One region of the Planosporangium spinosum genome, then DNA from elsewhere that is predicted to be linked to it. Evidence: riboswitches for the same ligand, from Rfam matches in the RefSeq annotation. Region 1 holds a riboswitch; each other region holds the start of a gene.
What was found. A riboswitch is a leader RNA that binds a small molecule or an ion and turns the genes downstream of it on or off. The one in region 1 is predicted to bind cyclic di-AMP.
Positions count from the first base shown of each region.

Region 2: another riboswitch for cyclic di-AMP. It lies ahead of ACNTMW_RS04710 (transglycosylase family protein); the one in region 1 lies ahead of ACNTMW_RS10280 (C40 family peptidase).
Region 3: another riboswitch for cyclic di-AMP. It lies ahead of ACNTMW_RS20530 (C40 family peptidase); the one in region 1 lies ahead of ACNTMW_RS10280 (C40 family peptidase).
Region 4: another riboswitch for cyclic di-AMP. It lies ahead of ACNTMW_RS04545 (C39 family peptidase); the one in region 1 lies ahead of ACNTMW_RS10280 (C40 family peptidase).

Region 1 covers NZ_JBLYUB010000006.1:40,474-44,470, reverse strand. The annotation lists gene ACNTMW_RS10285 (C40 family peptidase) at 1-793, shown strand, start outside; cyclic di-AMP (ydaO/yuaA leader) riboswitch at 1,201-1,338, shown strand; gene ACNTMW_RS10280 (C40 family peptidase) at 1,396-2,373, shown strand; gene ACNTMW_RS10275 (pyridoxamine 5'-phosphate oxidase family protein) at 2,495-2,986, shown strand; tRNA gene ACNTMW_RS10270 (tRNA-Gly) at 3,024-3,097, shown strand; gene ACNTMW_RS10265 (TM2 domain-containing protein) at 3,516-3,743, shown strand.
Region 2 covers NZ_JBLYUB010000002.1:417,441-421,437, reverse strand. The annotation lists gene ACNTMW_RS04715 (aldo/keto reductase) at 1-760, shown strand, start outside; gene ACNTMW_RS04710 (transglycosylase family protein) at 872-1,543, opposite strand; cyclic di-AMP (ydaO/yuaA leader) riboswitch at 1,542-1,725, opposite strand; gene ACNTMW_RS04705 (M20/M25/M40 family metallo-hydrolase) at 2,162-3,667, opposite strand.
Region 3 covers NZ_JBLYUB010000015.1:125,468-129,464, forward strand. The annotation lists gene ACNTMW_RS20525 (methyltransferase domain-containing protein) at 33-830, opposite strand; gene ACNTMW_RS20530 (C40 family peptidase) at 893-1,855, opposite strand; cyclic di-AMP (ydaO/yuaA leader) riboswitch at 1,861-2,035, opposite strand; gene ACNTMW_RS20535 (sensor domain-containing phosphodiesterase) at 2,429-3,817, opposite strand; gene ACNTMW_RS20540 (ATP-binding protein) at 3,880-3,997, shown strand, end outside.
Region 4 covers NZ_JBLYUB010000002.1:384,326-388,322, forward strand. The annotation lists gene ACNTMW_RS04540 (coiled-coil domain-containing protein) at 1-900, opposite strand, end outside; gene ACNTMW_RS04545 (C39 family peptidase) at 1,181-2,116, opposite strand; gene ACNTMW_RS04550 (hypothetical protein) at 2,293-2,484, shown strand; cyclic di-AMP (ydaO/yuaA leader) riboswitch at 2,586-2,731, opposite strand; gene ACNTMW_RS04555 (amino acid permease) at 3,633-3,997, opposite strand, start outside.

The DNA of each region.
Region 1 (3,997 bases):
GAACAAGGCCAAGGCCGACCAGTTGCAGGCGCAGTTGCAGCCCCTCCAGTTGCAGGTCGACATGGCGATGTCGACGGTCAGCAACCTCGCTGCCAGCGTCTACAAGGGCGGGCGCGGGTCGACCGTCAACGCCATCCTGAGCACCAACTCGCCCACGGCGCTCGCCGAGCAGTTGACGCTGCTGGACATGGTCGCGCGTAGTCAGCGCGACCAGATCAGCACGGTGGCTGCCGCGCGCGACAAGTTCGCCGCCGACAAGACGTCCCTCGACAATCTGATCGCACAGCAGGCGAAGCAGGACGCCGACCTCGCGGCGAAGAAGAAGCAGATCGAGGAGCAGCTCAGCCAGTTGCAGCGGATGCGCCAGCAGGCGTACGGGAGCAGCGGCTCCACCGGCGTGCTGAAGCCGACCGCCTGCCCGGTGGAGTTCACCGGTGGCCCGGGCGGGACCGCCGCGCAGAAGGCGTGCGGCCTGATCGGCAAGCCGTACTACTGGGGAGCAGCGGGCCCCAACGGTTACGACTGTTCCGGCCTGACGATGGTCGCCTGGCAGGCGGCCGGCGTCCGGCTGGACCACCTGGCCAGCGCCCAGCGGAGGAAGTCGACGGCGATCACCCGGGACCAGTTGCGCACCGGTGACCTGATCTTCTTCGGCTCCGACAACCACCATGTCGGTATCTACGTGGGCGGCGGCTGGATGGTTCACGCACCACACACCGGTGACTACGTCCGGATGGCGCAACTGACCGGGTACTACGCCAACAACGTGTCGGGGTACGGCCGCCCGGCCTGAGTTCCCGATCACAGAGAGCGCCGGCGATCGATTGATTGCCGGCGCTCTTTCGGCGTGTCACCCTTACGGTGAGCAGTGAAACGGTCACCATTCACCGACAACAGGCGTCCAGTTTGGGTGACATTCCGCACGTCCGATGGATTTGCGGGCAGCAAGATTCACATCCTCTGCCAGTTGCGCAATGGTTAGCCGGTGTGGCGATTTACACACCACCGTCCGTAGATGGCTAAGATCCGCTCTGTATCGCCGATGAGGACGCCGGAGCCGCGAAACGGCAGGTCAGAAGGGCTGTTTTGGGAATCCATGGCCGTCCCTGCCCACGGCCCAATCCTGGACTTGCCACAACCCTTGACGCGCCATAGCGTGATTGCTCGTCGGGCGGGAGTCCGTACCCAAAGCGGGTGCGCCGCGCGACACCGCTCAATCGTCTCATCGACGAGCCGGGGACCCAATCGTGTCCCGGGGTGAATCCGCTGCGTCAGCGGTAGGGCGAACTTCCCGCCCGAACCCGTCAGCTAACCCGGTAAGCGGTCATGGAAGTAAGGAGCCGGACTCCGGTGGAATTGCATACGATGCGGCCTTCCGGGTCGCGTCTGAAACCCGTGCGTACTGTCTTCGGTGGCGTCGGGGCGGTCTGCGCCGGACTGGTCATCGCGCTGGGCCTGTCGACCAGCGCCCACGCCGCGCCCGCCGATCCTGCCGCCATCGAGGCGCAGATCAACGAGGCATGGAACAAACTCGAACCCGTGCTGGAGCAGCACAACGGCGTCAAGGTCCAGCTCGCGGACAACCAGGCCAAGGTCGCGCAGCTCGAGGAGCAGATCAGGCCCCTGCGGCTGCAGGTGGACGTCGCGATGAGCCGGGTCGGTTCGATCTCCGAGCGCGCTTACAAGAGCGGCCAGGCGTCGGCGCTGAGTGCACTGCTCACCAGTAGCCAGCCGACCAACCTCGCCGACCAGCTCGCTCTGCTGGACGCCATGGCCAAGAACGAGCGGGACCGGGTCGCCGACGTGGCTCGGATGAAGGAACAGTACGACACGCAGAAGAAGCCGCTCGACGATCTGGTCAAGAAGCTGACGGTCCAGGAGAAGCAGCTCGCCGACCAGGAGAAGCAGCTCAACGACCAGATCGCGCAGTTCAACAAGATGCGCCTGGAGGCCTACGGCACCAACGCCCCGCAGGGCAACCTGCGCCCGGCGCCGTGCCCGGTCTTCCTGGACGGCAGCCCCGGCTCCAAGGCCGCCCAGATCGCTTGTAGCAAGATCGGAACCGCGTACATCTTCGGCGCCGAGGGTCCGAAGAACTTCGACTGCTCCGGCCTTACGAAGTGGGCCTGGGCGCAGGCGACCGGCGGCCGGGTCAACCTGTACCACTACACGGTGACCCAGTTCCAGACGACCAAGCGGGTCAGTCGTGACCAGTTGCGCACCGGTGACCTGATCTTCTGGTTCTCTGACATGCACCACATGGGCATGTACGTCGGTGACGGCTGGGCGCTGCACGCACCGCAGTCCGGTGACGTGGTCCGGATGGTCCGCATGGACGCGATGCCGATCTCCGGCCTCGGCCGACCGGGCTGATCCTCACTGTCTTCGGAATCGGGGTGGCGGGTTTTCCGCCGCCCCGATTTTCGTTGCCGCGTCGGTCACCCGTTCGCGCAATCGGCAGCGATCTCGTACATGTGTTCGATAAACTGTACCCATGGCTTCCTGGTCCGAGTTTGCCGCCGTCGAGCCCCAGCTCGCGGCGTCGATCCATGCGCTGGTCCATCAGTACGGGCCCGGCCTGGGCTACCTCGCGACCATCCGGCCGGACGGGGGTCCGCGGTTGCACCCGGTCTCGCCGTTCATCACCCGGGACGGCCTGTACTGCTTCGTCATCGACTCGCCCAAGCGCCGCGACCTGGAACGTGACGGGCGGTACGCGCTGCACTCGTTCCCGCCCGAGACCACCGACGACGAGGCGTACGTGTCGGGCATGGCACACCTGATCACCGACCCGGCGCGGGTCGAGCGGTACGCGATCGAGATGCGCGCCGAGCCCCTGGCCGACTGGCGGCTGTTCGAGTTCACCGTCGACGTGGCCATGATCGTGCGGCACCGCCAGTCCCCGAGCCCGGTCGACCAGTTCGCCCGCGCATACCGCCAGGTCTGGCGTGATCCACGCCCAACCCTGCGGTGCGAGGTGCGCTGAGGCGGCCGGGTCGGCTAGAGTAGGTTCCGCTCCACTCGCGGGTGTAGTTCAATGGCAGAACATCAGCTTCCCAAGCTGACAGTGCGGGTTCGATTCCCGTCACCCGCTCCACAGACAATCGCCCTGGTCAGGACCATGATCCCGACCGGGGCGTTTGGCTATTCGCGTTGTCAGATGGGCCGTCGGGCCATTAACCCACCGTGGTGAGCGCTTCGGCGGCACCGTCGTCCGGGTGTCCGGTCGGCCCGGTGCACGGCACGATCCTGGCGGTGGTCGACCAGCCCGCCTCGATCGGCGCGCTGCCGCGGAGGTACGCCGGGAGATGGCCGCGATGCCCGCGCTCGAGCAGGTCTCCGCCGGCTCCGGAACCTGGTGAGGTGACCGTGCCTCGGCGATGCCCAGCACCGGCCCGGGGAGCATTACAGGTGCAGAAGGGGTAAAACTGGAGATATCGGAATATAGCCGGGCAAAAGTTCGTATTGTGCTGGCCATGACTGACTTCTTCCCCGGTGGTACTCCCGCCCCCGCCATGCCGACCTCGGACAAGTCAAAGGTCGTGGCCGGTATTCTCCAGATTCTGCTGGGCTCGTTCGGCGCCGGCCGCTTCTACACCGGTCACATCGGCCTGGCGATCGGGCAGATCGCGGTGACCTGGCTCACCTGCGGCTTCGGCTACCTGTGGCCGCTGATCGACGGGATTCTGATTCTCGTCAAGGGTGGCACCGACGCACAGGGACGGCCGCTGCGCGAGAACTGAGCGGGCTGCGGCGGGCGACCGTCCTCGCCGTCCGTGCGTACGGACACCCCGGTGGGTTGGCCCCGCCGGGGTGTCCCGCGTTTCATGCCCGGTCCATGCATCCGGCCGCGCGGTCGGATGCCGCCCACCGGACCGCGGTCCTGGCCACCACCGACCGACCGTGCGGTCGCTGCCACTCACCGAACGCGGCCCTGCGGTCGCTACCGACCACGGGCGGGTGACATGCCGATGGTGGGTCCGCGCCCAGACCTTCC
Region 2 (3,997 bases), on a different contig from region 1:
CGTCGTGTCCACCAAGGTGGGCCGGCTGCTGGAACCGGGCGGTACGGACATCGAGGACGTCTGGCCGGAGGCCGCGGCGACCGGCGTGACGCCGCGCTTCGACTTCACCTACGAGGCGGTCCGGGCGTCCCTGGAGTCCAGCCTGGAGCGGCTGGGGCTGGACCGGGTCGACGTGCTGCACCTGCACGACCCCGACGACCACTTCGACGCCGCGCTCGGCGAGGCGTACCGCGCCCTGGCCGACCTGCGCGCGTGCGGGGTCATCGGCGCGGTCGGCGCCGGCATGAACCAGGCGGCGATGCTGACCCGGTTCGCCCGGGAGGCGGCCCGCCCCGGGTTCGACTGCTTCCTGCTGGCCGGCCGGTACACCCTGCTCGACCAGTCCGGCCTGGACGGACTGCTGCCGCTGTGCGCGCAGCGGGGGATCGCGGTCCTCGCCGGTGGGGTCTACAACTCGGGCCTGCTGGTCGACCCGTCGCCCACCTCGCACTTCGACTACGCGCCGCCGCCCGCCCCGGTCCTGGCGAAGGCGCTCGCCATCAGGCGCGTCTGCGACCGGTACGGGGTGCCGTTGCCGGCCGCGGCGATCCAGTTCCCGCTCGGGCACCCCGCCGTCACCAGCGTCGTCATCGGGGCGCGGTCGCCGGAGGAGGTCGACGAGAACGCCGACCTGTTCGCGTACCCGATCCCGCCGGCGCTCTGGGCCGACCTGCGGGCCGAGGGACTGCTGCCCGCGCACGTACCGGTACCGACCGGATGACGCCGGGGCGTCCACTCCCCGGCGGGAGTGGACGCCCCGGTTTCCGTTATGTCGTCGAGCCTCGTCGTTGAGGCTCACCGTCAGCGCGCGAGCCGCCGGCCCCGGCGGGTGTCAGAGCTGGAGCTGCTGACCCGGCAGGATCAGGTTCGGGTTGCCGCCCACCACCTGGCGGTTGAGCGCGTACAGCGCTTCCCAGCCGCCGTTGACGCCCTGGCGCTCGGCGATGGTCGACAGCGTGTCACCGGGCTGCACCTGGTAGGTACGGCCGGTGGCCTGCACCGGCGTTGCCGGCTGAGCGGCCTGGGCCGGCGCCTGCTGCTGCGACTCCCCGCTCGACTCGGACTTCCCGCCGGACTGGCTCTTCGTGGTGGCCTTCTTCGGCGTGTAGCTCTGCGTCGAGCCCCCACGGGAGCCGCAGACCGGCCAGGCGCCCATGCCCTGACCTGCCCGGACCTTCTCCGCGACGGCGATCTGCTGCTCACGGGTAGCCTGGTCGGCGCGGGCGGCGTACTGCTTGCCGCCGTAGCCGGCCCACGTGCTCTGCGTGAACTGCAGACCACCGTAGAACCCGTTGCCGGTGTTGATGCTCCAGTTGCCGCCCGACTCGCACTGGGCGACCGCGTCCCAGTTGACGCTCGAGGCGGCGCTGGCGGCCTGAGCCGGACCCAGCAGGGATGCCGCACCGGCGGCGCCCGCGGTGACGGCGCCGAGCGCGAGGCGCCCGGAGAGCCGACGCGTGGCCGACCGACGGTAGTGGCGTGCCTGGTACCGGTTGTGTGCCATGTAAAAACCTCCACGCCTACGAGGTGAGCTGTCGGGTTCGGGCCGAGGAGCCCGGCCGCGCTGCGGCTTCACCCCGAGGTACGCAACGAGCGTGGTGCGTACCGGGAAACGTGTGGTTCCCCCGCTCCTGCCTGGTTGACGGGTTCCCGGCGGCCGGTGGCAGGACTCGGCGTTACCGACCGTGGGGCCCGCGGTCGCGGACATAGCCGACGGTAATCACGGGCTGAGCGGGCCGACAAAGTTTTCGCTCGAATTGGTGATTTTCTTCATTCTCCGGCATGCACATGGTGAAAGTTCTATACGCAGAGTGATCGAATCGGGTACTGGTGAATGATCGCGGAGTATCAGCCCGTTCACTTCCGACGGCCCACTCCCACCACCCGTGCCCCTCCCATGATCATGAAGGCTTCGTGGCCATGGCCACGCAACTCTTCACGATCACGGGAGGGCGCGCGGTAACGGCGCGGCGGGTAGTGGCGCGGCGGCGCAGCGGCGGCGCCGGAGGTGCGTCAGTTCCACGTACCGGCGGCCGCTCGCGGTTGTCGCGCCGCCTGAGCTGGGTGACTGGGCGGCTGGGTGACTGGGCAACTGGCCGGCCGGGCAGCCGGCCGGCCGACCTCAGCTTGCCGGTGTCGGAGCGGCGACCGGGCTGCGGTGCCCGTCGCGGTCGACGGCCCGCACGCCGAACAGCACGTTGTCCTTAGACAGGTCGATCGTGGCGGTGGTGACGTCGCCGACCGCTATGACATGCGTCCACTCCGGTGCCGTCGTCTCGCGCCAGAGCACCTCGTACCCGGCCAGATCGGGTTCGGTACCGCGTTGCCACCGCAGCGTGGTGTCGTTGGTCAGTCCGGAGGTGTCGATCTGCACGCTTTGCGGGGTGCCGGGCGCCTGCGCCAGCGACCACAGCGCGGCGGCGTTCACCTTCGCCACCCGGGTGATGTACCCGAAGTCGCAGAACTCCGGTAGGTCGCCGTAGACCACGCCGTTCTCCACCCGCGTGTCCTGGTGCTCGTGCGCGAAGTTCTCCCGCGGCTCGGTGAAGCGGGCCGCCGGGTAGCCCTGCTGCAGGAACGAGAGGTGGTCGCTGCCGCGCAGGTACCGGTCGCGCCGCCAGATCACGCGTACCGTCATGCCGGTCTGCTCGTTGCTGGCCACGTCCCGGACGAACCGGCCGAGCTGTCGGGAGGGGCCGTCGTTCTCGCCGCCGACGGCCTGGCGGATCGCCGTCTGGGCGGCGGTCTCCGACGTCGGCACGCCCTCGACGAACAGCCGGACGGTACGCGGGTCGGGAGGGGTGCCGTCGTGCGCGTCGCCGGTGCCGACAATGTCGTTGCTGAACATCCCGCGTACCTCGACGCCGGCCTCCTTGAGCTGCTTGGCCAGGTAGGCCGACCCGTACAGCCCCTGCTCCTCGCCGGCCACCGCGACGAACATGATCGTCGCCTCGGTCCGGCGGGTCGCCATCACCCGCGCCAGCTCCATCACGACGGCCACCCCGGACGCGTCGTCGTCGGCGCCCGGCGCGTCGCTGGTGGCGTTCATGACGTCGGTGACGCGCGAGTCGTAGTGGCCGGACACCACGTACACCCGGTTGGGCGCGGTGTCGCCGCGTAGCGTCGCGATGACGTTGGTGATACGGGTGGGTGCGGGGATCCGGGGCGAGACCTCCTGGACGAACGACTGGAGTTCGACCGTCATCCGGCCGCCGGACGCCGCCGCGTACTCGCGCATCTGGGCGTGGATCCAGTCCCGGGCGGCGCCGATGCCGCGTGCCGGGTCGTCCTGGGAGGACAGGGTGTGACGGGTACCGAACGCGACGAGCCGGCGTACGGTGGCCTCGATGCGGCGCTGGTCGAGTTCCCCGAGCAGCGCCCGTAGCTGCCGGTCCGGCGGTTGCGGGGTGACCGGTCGCCCGGGACCGGTGACGGCCGGGGCCGGCGCGGAGGCGCCGGTGAGCGCCGGGCCACCGGTCGGCGCAGGTTCACCGAGCAGCGGCGCCGCCACCGCGGCCGACCCGCCGACCAGTGGCGCGGCCACCGCCGCGGTCCCGGCGGACGCCGCCAGGAACGCCCGTCGTGAGGGCGTGGCCCGTCGGTTACTTTCAAATTCAAGATTTTCCATACGGCGCATCGTCGTCCGGCACCGCGCGCCATGTCCATGCCTGTGACCGCGGCGGCCGGCACCGCACCGCCCGGCTCGGTGCGGGCGTCCACGTCGGAGACGGCCGCACGCTCTGCCGACGGCGGCGGAGAGGGGAGCAGATCGCCGGCTGCACATCTGCGCAATCGATCCGTGGGCCGAGAATGGGACGTGACCGGTCGATGCGCGTAGAGTCGGGTACGTCTTGTGGCCGGCGTTCCAGATGCTGGCCGGGTGACATCCGCCTCCACGTTTGCACCTGTGACGCGTGTACCTGTGACGTTCACACCTATGACGTTCGCGCCTCCGACA
Region 3 (3,997 bases), on a different contig from region 1:
ACACGTACGGGCAGCCCACCCGGGCGGGGGTCTCAGGCCCGGCTGGCGACGATGAACAGGCGGGGGAAGGGCAGTACGGTGCCGTAGCCGCGGTTCGGGTACGCCTCGCGCAGCCGCCACGCCACCTCGTCGCGGAAGCGTGCGGCTGCTGGCGGGTCGCCGGCCAGCGCGTCGAGGTAGGGCCGTAGGCCGGTGCCGGCGAACCATTCGAGGACGGGGTCGGTGCCGGGCAGGATGTGCAGGTAGGTGGTCTGCCAGGCGTCGACCGCCAGCCCGCTGCCGGCCAGCACGTCGAGGTACTCGTCGACCGGACGTACCGGGCTCGCGCTCCGTGGCCCGGTGCCGGACGCGGCTGCGCGGAGCCGATCGGTCCACTCCGGTGCGGTGACGACCGCGTGGATGACGTCCGCGGCGGCCATGCCGTCGGACACGGGTACCTGGATCGCCAGCGCGCCGCCCGGCCGCAGCGCCGCCGCCCAGGTGGGCAGCGCCGCCAGGTGGTCGGGCACCCATTGCAGCGCGGCGTTGGAGACGATCACATCGACCGACCCGGGGTCGGGCCGCCAGGCCGCGATGTCGCCGAGGCCGAACTCCAGTCGGCCCGGGTGGGTCAGCCGTTCGGCGGCGGCGATCATCTCCGGCGAGGAGTCGAGGCCGTACACGTGGGCGCCGGGCCACCGGTCCGCCAGGGTGGCGGTGACCGTGCCGGGGCCACAGCCGAGATCGACGACGCGCTCCGGCGCGGTGGTGCGGATCCGGGCGGTCAGGTCGTGGAAGGGGCGGGCCCGCTCGGCGGCGAACCGTTCGTACTGCGCGGGATCCCAGCTCACCCCGAAAAGCATGATCGCGGGGGACCGGTGTGTCCAGTCCCCCGCGATCATGGGTGTGCTGTCTAGCGGACCCGGCCGTACCCGTACGGCGTCATCATGTTGACGCTGGCGAGCTTGACATTGTCGCCGGGTTGCGGTGCGTGGATCACCTGGCCGCCGCCGACGTAGATGGCGACGTGCCCCAGACCGGAGTAGAAGACCAGGTCACCGGCCTGTAGCTGGCTGGCCGAGATGTGCGCGACCTGGTCCCACTGCATCGCCGCGTTGTGCGGCAGCGACTTGCCGGCGGCCGCCCAGGCCGCCATGGTCAGCCCGGAGCAGTCGTACCCGTTGGGGCCCGCGGCGCCGTAGACGTACGGCTTGCCGATGACGTTGTACGCGAACTTCACCGCGGTGCCGGCGCTGCCGGCGATGTTCGGGGCGGCGGGCTTGTTGGTCGGCGGAGGGGTGGTCGCCGACCCGTAGGCCTTCTTGCGCAGCTCCATCAGCGTGGCGAGGTCACTTTCGATCTTCGCCTTCTGGTCGGCCAGGCTCTTCTGGTCGGCCCGCTGCTGGTTGAGCAGGTCGTCGAGCTGCTTCTTCTGCGTGTCGTACTGCGCCTTCATCTGGGCGTAGCCCTCGATCTGGCGCTGCTCGGTGGAGGCGATGTGGTTGAGCGAGGTGAGCTCGGCCAGCACGTTGCCCGACGAGCCGTCCGACAGCAACAGCGTCATCGGCCGGGCCGCGCCGCCCATGTAGGCGCGCGCCGCGATCTTGCCGACGTTGTCGTAGGCCTGGTCGACCTGTGACTGGAGCGGCGCCATCTTGACGTTGAGCTCGTCGGCGGCGGCCTGGGTCGCCTTCAGCTTCTCGCCCACGCCGTTGTACTGCTCGACGATCTTTTCGAGGGCACTGGAGGACTGGTTGATCTGCTGCGTCAGGTCGCTCGCTGAGGGTTCCGCGTTGGCCGCCGTGGCCGGCGCGAGGACGGCTACCCCCACCGCGCCCAGGAGCATGGCACGCAGCAGTCGTGGTACTGCAGGCACAGAGCACCCTTCTTCCTTACCGCCTACCGAGTTAGCTGACGGGTTCGGGCCGGAAGAAGATGGCCCTACCGCAGGGTCCTGCGGATTCACCCCGGGACGGCGTGGCCGTCGGGTGGTTCCCCGGTTCACCCCGTGCGCCGCCGGGCGGCGACGGGTTATGCGATTCGGCGGTGCCGGCTCGTCGTCACCCGGGTTGGGCGGCGGACTTACGAGCGGGCCTAGACCAACTTAACGTGATCTTGGACGTACGGGAAGTACATCCTGTCCGTTACGCGTACTGGCTCCCCACCTTAGGTGAAAGTCGTTGTTACGTCCTGTTCTGAGGGCATGGCAGAGCGTTACCGAGGGAGCCTTTACTGATCTCCGATGCGACGGTCCACGGTGGCTGGTGGGCGGCTCAAATTGCCGAGTTTTGGCTGGTAGTGGCGTCATTTCCGATACTCGGCGGCATTGATGCGTGATTTCGTCCACTGTGTGGAATGCCCCCGCGCGAGATTTTCCACACAGTGATACACGCCAATTAGCCGACCGTTCCTTTCTCGGTGCCCGGTCGGCCATCGCCGGCCGTTCGGGTTACGCCGAATGGCGGGCCGCGGTCGCCGTACGGCCATTGCCGGCGTCCGCCGGCGGCCGGTGCCGGCCGGGAGGTTGGTCGGTGCGGACCACGTCGGTGCGGACCACCCAGTGCAGCAGGGAGCGGGCCGCCGCCAGGACCAGGCCCCGGTCGTAGGTGAGCGCGTACTCGAATCGCCGGTCCATCTCCGGGCCGCCGTCGCCGAGGTCGCGCGCCACCAGTGCGCCGGTGAAGTGCGGGCCGACGACGATCACGTTCCACTCGCCCCGCAGCGGGTCGTCGGCGGTCAGCCGCGCTCCGCGTACCCCGGGGATCGGCTCCTCGCCGACGTCGGTGGCGAGCACCGCGACGAGCGCTGCGGTATCGGCGATGCCGGTGTAGCGGCGCACGGTGGCCGGCGTCAGGTGACGGCCCTCCTGGAAGCAGCTCAGCAGTACCGGAGGCTCGGTCCGGTCGGTCGCCTTGGCCTCCAGGTACTTGCTGATCGGCAGCAGCATGCGCTTGGTGGAGTGGCTGGTGGGGCGCCGGGCGGCGACGATCTCGAACGGGGTACGCGCCTCGGTGCGGCTGGCCGGCGCGGCGGTCTCCGGCGCGGCCACGAACGCGAGCGGCTCGCGCGGTGGCCGCGCCGGACGGCGCAGTCGCTGGGCGGGGCCGAACAGCCAGCCCTGCCCGACCGTGGCTCCCATGCTGAGCGCGGTGGCGAGGTGCGCCGGCGTCTCGATGCCCTCGGCGAGGATCGTGGCGCCGGTGCGCTCGGCGTACGCGATGACGGCGTTGACCACCCGCGCCACCTCCGGCCGGTGCGGGTGGTGCACCAGGTGCATGTCGAGCTTGACCACGTCCGGGTGCACGAACGGCATCAGCGCCAGCGAGGCGGGGTTGGCGCCGACGTCGTCGAAGGCGACGCCCCAGCCGGCCGACCGGGCCGTGGCCGCCGCGGTGAGCAGCGCCGACGGGTCGGCGGCGACCGCGCGCTCGGTCATCTCGGTGACCACCCGCAGGCGGCGGCGGGCGACATCGAGCCAGGGGGCGAGGTCCGGCGGGCACTCGGTACGCAGGGCGAGCGGTTCGGTGTTGACGAACAGTGCGATGGACGGGTCCAGGTCGGCGCGCAGCGCCTGCTGGTAGGCCAGAACCCGGCACACCCAGTCCAGCTCGTCCAGCCGGCCGGCCGCCTGCGCGGCGGGGAAGAGCGCGGACGGCGCGTACCACGGCGATCCGACCGGCCCCCGGCTGAGGGCCTCGAACCCCATGGTCTCGTAGGTGTCGAGGCGTACCAGCGGTTGGAACACCGTCGTGACCGCGCGCTCGTCGAGGACCTGGCCGATGTCGCGGAACCTGACCCGGGTGTCGAGGTGCCGCTGGCGGCCCGCCGATCTGCTCAATTCACCCCGCTTTACCCGAAATGGAAGATACCGTCGAGATAGTACGTGTTGGATGGTGGCTGATGGGTGAATGCGGGAACGGACAGTCGCGGCGGTTTCGCCACGGGGCGCGCGAGCACGTCCACGACGGGCGGGCGGTGTCCGCCGACGGCCGGGCCGACGACGAGCGGGCGGTGTCCG
Region 4 (3,997 bases), on a different contig from region 1:
GGCGCCGGTGGCGACCCCGCCGAAGCCGCCGGTCGCGGCGGCGAAGTCGCAGGCCCGGCCGCGGGGGTGTTCGCCGCCGTCCTCCTGCGGGCGGTAGCAGGACACGAAGTGGGTGAACCCGGCGGCCTTGGCCTGCTGCAGCGCGTGCAGCGTCCGGGGGGTCAGGCAGCCCGAGGTCGTGGGATCGTCGACCGAGCACGACTCCGGGGCGAGGCTGCCGTCGGCCCGCCGGGGTACCGCGGTCGCGCTGGCGGCGCCGGTCGCCGGGGCGGGCGTCGTGGTGGCCGCGCCGGCCGGCTGCCCGGGTACCGCCGGCGTACCCACCGGTCCCGTGGTGCTGGCACCCCCGCCCGACGCGGCCAGCGCCTTCTCGGCGGCCTTCTTACGCGCGTCCATCTCGGCGAGCTGGGCCTGCTGCACCGTGATCTCGGCGGCCAGGGCCGCCTGCTGCCGTTGCTGCGCCGCCTTCGCGTCGGCGAGCCGGCGCAGCTGCGCGTCCTCCATCCGGGCCCGGGTCTCCAGGGCCGTCGCCCGCTGGAGCAGGCCGTCGGGAGTCTCGCTGTCCATGAGGGCGAGGAGACTGTCGGCGCGGCCCCCCTTGTACGCCGTGGCCGCCAGCTCGGCCACCGCGGCGTTGAGCTGGGCGAGCTGCGACTCGGTCACCCGCATCTGCTCGTTGAGCTGACCCTGACGGGTCTTGGAGGTCTCCAGTCTGGCAGCGGCGTCGTTGTACCCCCGCGCCGCCGCGTCCAGCTGGTCACGCAGGGACGAGGCACCACCTTCCGGGCCGGCGGCGCCGGGAGCGGCGTGTACCGGCCCCGCCGGCAGCAGTCCCACCAGGACGGCGGCGGCGAGGAGTGCGGCAACGAGCAGGGTCGGTCGGGCAGGGGCGGCTGACAGCCTCACGTACACGTTCCTTCGTGTCGTCCGCCGGTCGGAGGGGTGACGGCGATCCGCATCGACCCTAGGCACATCTGCGCAGAACACCCAAGGCTCCTAATCCTCTTCTAATTAACGGGAACCGAACGGACCACGACATATCATCCTCACGTCCAGGGTCGCCGGCACGCCGACACGGGCAGCCCCCACACTCGCTCCGACGCCCGAGGGCCCGGCCGGCGATTCTCGCCGGCCGGGCCCTCGGATCGGTGACGGGAGGAAACCCGGGGAGCTCGGGCGGTCAGTACGAGTAGCCCCGGTTGACCATCCACTTGGCCATGTTGATGGTGGTGACCCAGTACGAACTGGCGCTCGGGTTGGCCGGATCGGCGATCTTCACCGCACGCCCCTCGTCGTTGTACCCGACGATGGCCACGTAGTGCCCGCCGCCGTAGCTGTGCCAGTTGCCATTGGTGTCCGTCGCGGAGCCGACGACGTTGGCGACGACGCCGTAGCCGTTGCTGACGGCGTGCACGACGTCCGCCTGCAGCTGGTCCATCTGGGCAGGCGTGGCCGCGGGTCCCGGAATCGACCTGGTCTGGTAGAAGTCGGTACCCAGCACGGAGTTCAGGACCCGGGTGGTGTCCACGGCCGAGTCGGTCCCACCGGTGTCGGTACCCAGCAGTCGGGCCACCTCGTCCTGGCTGGGGGTCTTACCACGCACGGTCAGCACGATCCGGGTGGACGCCGGGCCGCAGTAGTAGTAGTTCGGCTGCGACTGGTACTGGTAGTCCAGCTCCTTCGCCACCGGCGGGGCCGGGGCGGGCGTCGCGGTGGGAGCGGCCGACGGCGCGGCCGGGGCCTGGGCCTGCGCCTGCGCCTGCGCAGACTCAGGCGCCTGGGCCTGGGCAGGCGCCTGAGTCTGCGCCGGGGCCTGAGCCTGCACCGGGGCCTGAGCTGAAGCCCGGGCTTGGGTCCGGGCCGGAGCCGATGACTGGGCCGGGGCCTGGGTACGACTCTGGCTCCGGTCGGCCCGCTCAGCGCCGCCGTCACGGGTGGTGGTGTCCACAAGCGCCACATTCGTCGAGGTCTTCGACGTCGCCTGGCCGGACGACTCACTGATCAGAATGCCGCTCGTGGCGGCCACGGCGAGCACGCCCGCCGAGACGAGTGCGAGGCGGGAAATACCGGACGGTGCGGCATGCCGGAACCGGGTACGGGTACGGAGGGGCTTCAATTCAATTACTCCACGCAACTTGCCGGCCCTCGGCCGAACACCGGCCGACGACCCTGTGAGCTACCGGTCGACGCGGCGACGGGGACACACGAGGACCAGAGATGTCCGCGCAGGCGAACCTGGACGCGGTGGTATCAGCCTGCGACCGCGACACCCGTGCGTGAGTGGCCGGAGGCGTGAGCGGCATCGAGAGCGCCACCGTGGTCTGGCATGACGACGAGGAGGGTTACGCCACCGCGACGAACGGCCGTCTCGTACCTGTCGAGCGACCGGGGTACCCGGTACGCCCGGGAACTGTCCGGTGGTGGTACCGGGCGGACTGCCCGGCACGCGGCATCCTCGCGTCACCGACCTTTGATGTGACCTAGCGGGTCGAGGTCAGGGACCGACCCGAACCGGAGTGGCCGGCGGCGTGTCCAAAGTGGGTGGAGTATCGCGGAGGATGGGACAGGGGTCTTGCACGAGCATGATCTCCTTACGCTGCCGCTTACCGGGTTAGCTGACGGATTCGGGCGGGAAGGACGCCCTACCATGGGCCATTCGGCCCACGGATTCACCCCAAACGTTCGGTGGGTCCCCGGCTCGTAGACAAAGACGACTCAGCGGGCCCGCTCCGGCGTCGCCGACGGCAACATCAACCGGATCAGACGCGATGACACTACTGGTGGCCCATCGCCGCTGCCAAGACCCAATTCCTGTTACCCGCCGCACGTACGGAGCAATTGATAGATCATTTCTGAATCCTGCATTGCGGCCTTCGATGCGCATTTCCCATAGTCGGAAAACGATCATGCGTGCCGAGGCGGCCACACCCGCGACGCCTCGAGCCCGGCCCAATCGGACACACTCCGCCAGGGCTCCGCAGTTCCGCAGCCAGGACTCAGCCGCCAGGACTCAACCGCCAGGACACCGCCGCCCAGGAATCCCGAGCCGGGATGACCTGACCGGGATGCCCTGGCCGGGATGCCCTGACCGGGATGCCCTGACCGGGATGCCCTGGCCGGGATGCTCCCTGGTGTCGACCCGCCCGGTCGCGCCGACTGCCGGTGGCGCGAGGATGCCGCATCACCGGGCGCCGCCCCGGGATTCCGCGACGCCGAACCGGTGCACGTATCCGCGGCACCGAACCGGCCCGTCCGGACACGCGTCCGGCGTCCGGGTGCGTCCGGCGTCCGGACACGCCACGGTCGACGACCACTGGCCCCGTACCGCCTGCACATTCTTTCAATATTTCAATTCGTTTATGTAACTCGGCGACCTGCCAGCTCGCGAACATCCGACCCCGCCCACAGTCCCATGTTCGCCCCGGTGGACGTACCCATTAATGATCACGTTGCCGGCCACCCATGCGAAAACGTAAATCTTCGTCGAATGGCGTCGCGGGGAGCGCAATTTCAACGGCTGACGCTCGACCATTTCCCGGAGGCGCTTTCAGCATGCGCCATGGCCCCGTCAGCGTCGGCTGGCCGGCATCGACCCGTCAATACGGGTCGATCGCCGCTGGACCTTATCGCGCTCAGCGCACCGACGGCCCGTCGCCGGGCTGATGCCCGGTCGAAGACCCATGGCCGGGCGAATGCTCGGCCGAAGACCCATGGCCGGGTCGACGCTCCGCCGACGAATCATCGGAGGTGCCCGGCACCGGCACGGTTCCATTGCCGGGAGCCAGCAGAGACCTGCGGCGACTGTAGGCGAAGTAGACGACCAGCCCGACGGCGAACCACACGGCGAAGCGCAGCCACGTCTCCGGCTTGAGGAACGTGATGAGCCACAGGGAGAACAGCACCCCGATGGCGGGTACCACCGGCATACCGGGCGTCCGGAAGGTGCGTGGCAGGTCGGGCCGGCGGTACCGGAGCACGATCACGGCGACGCAGACGA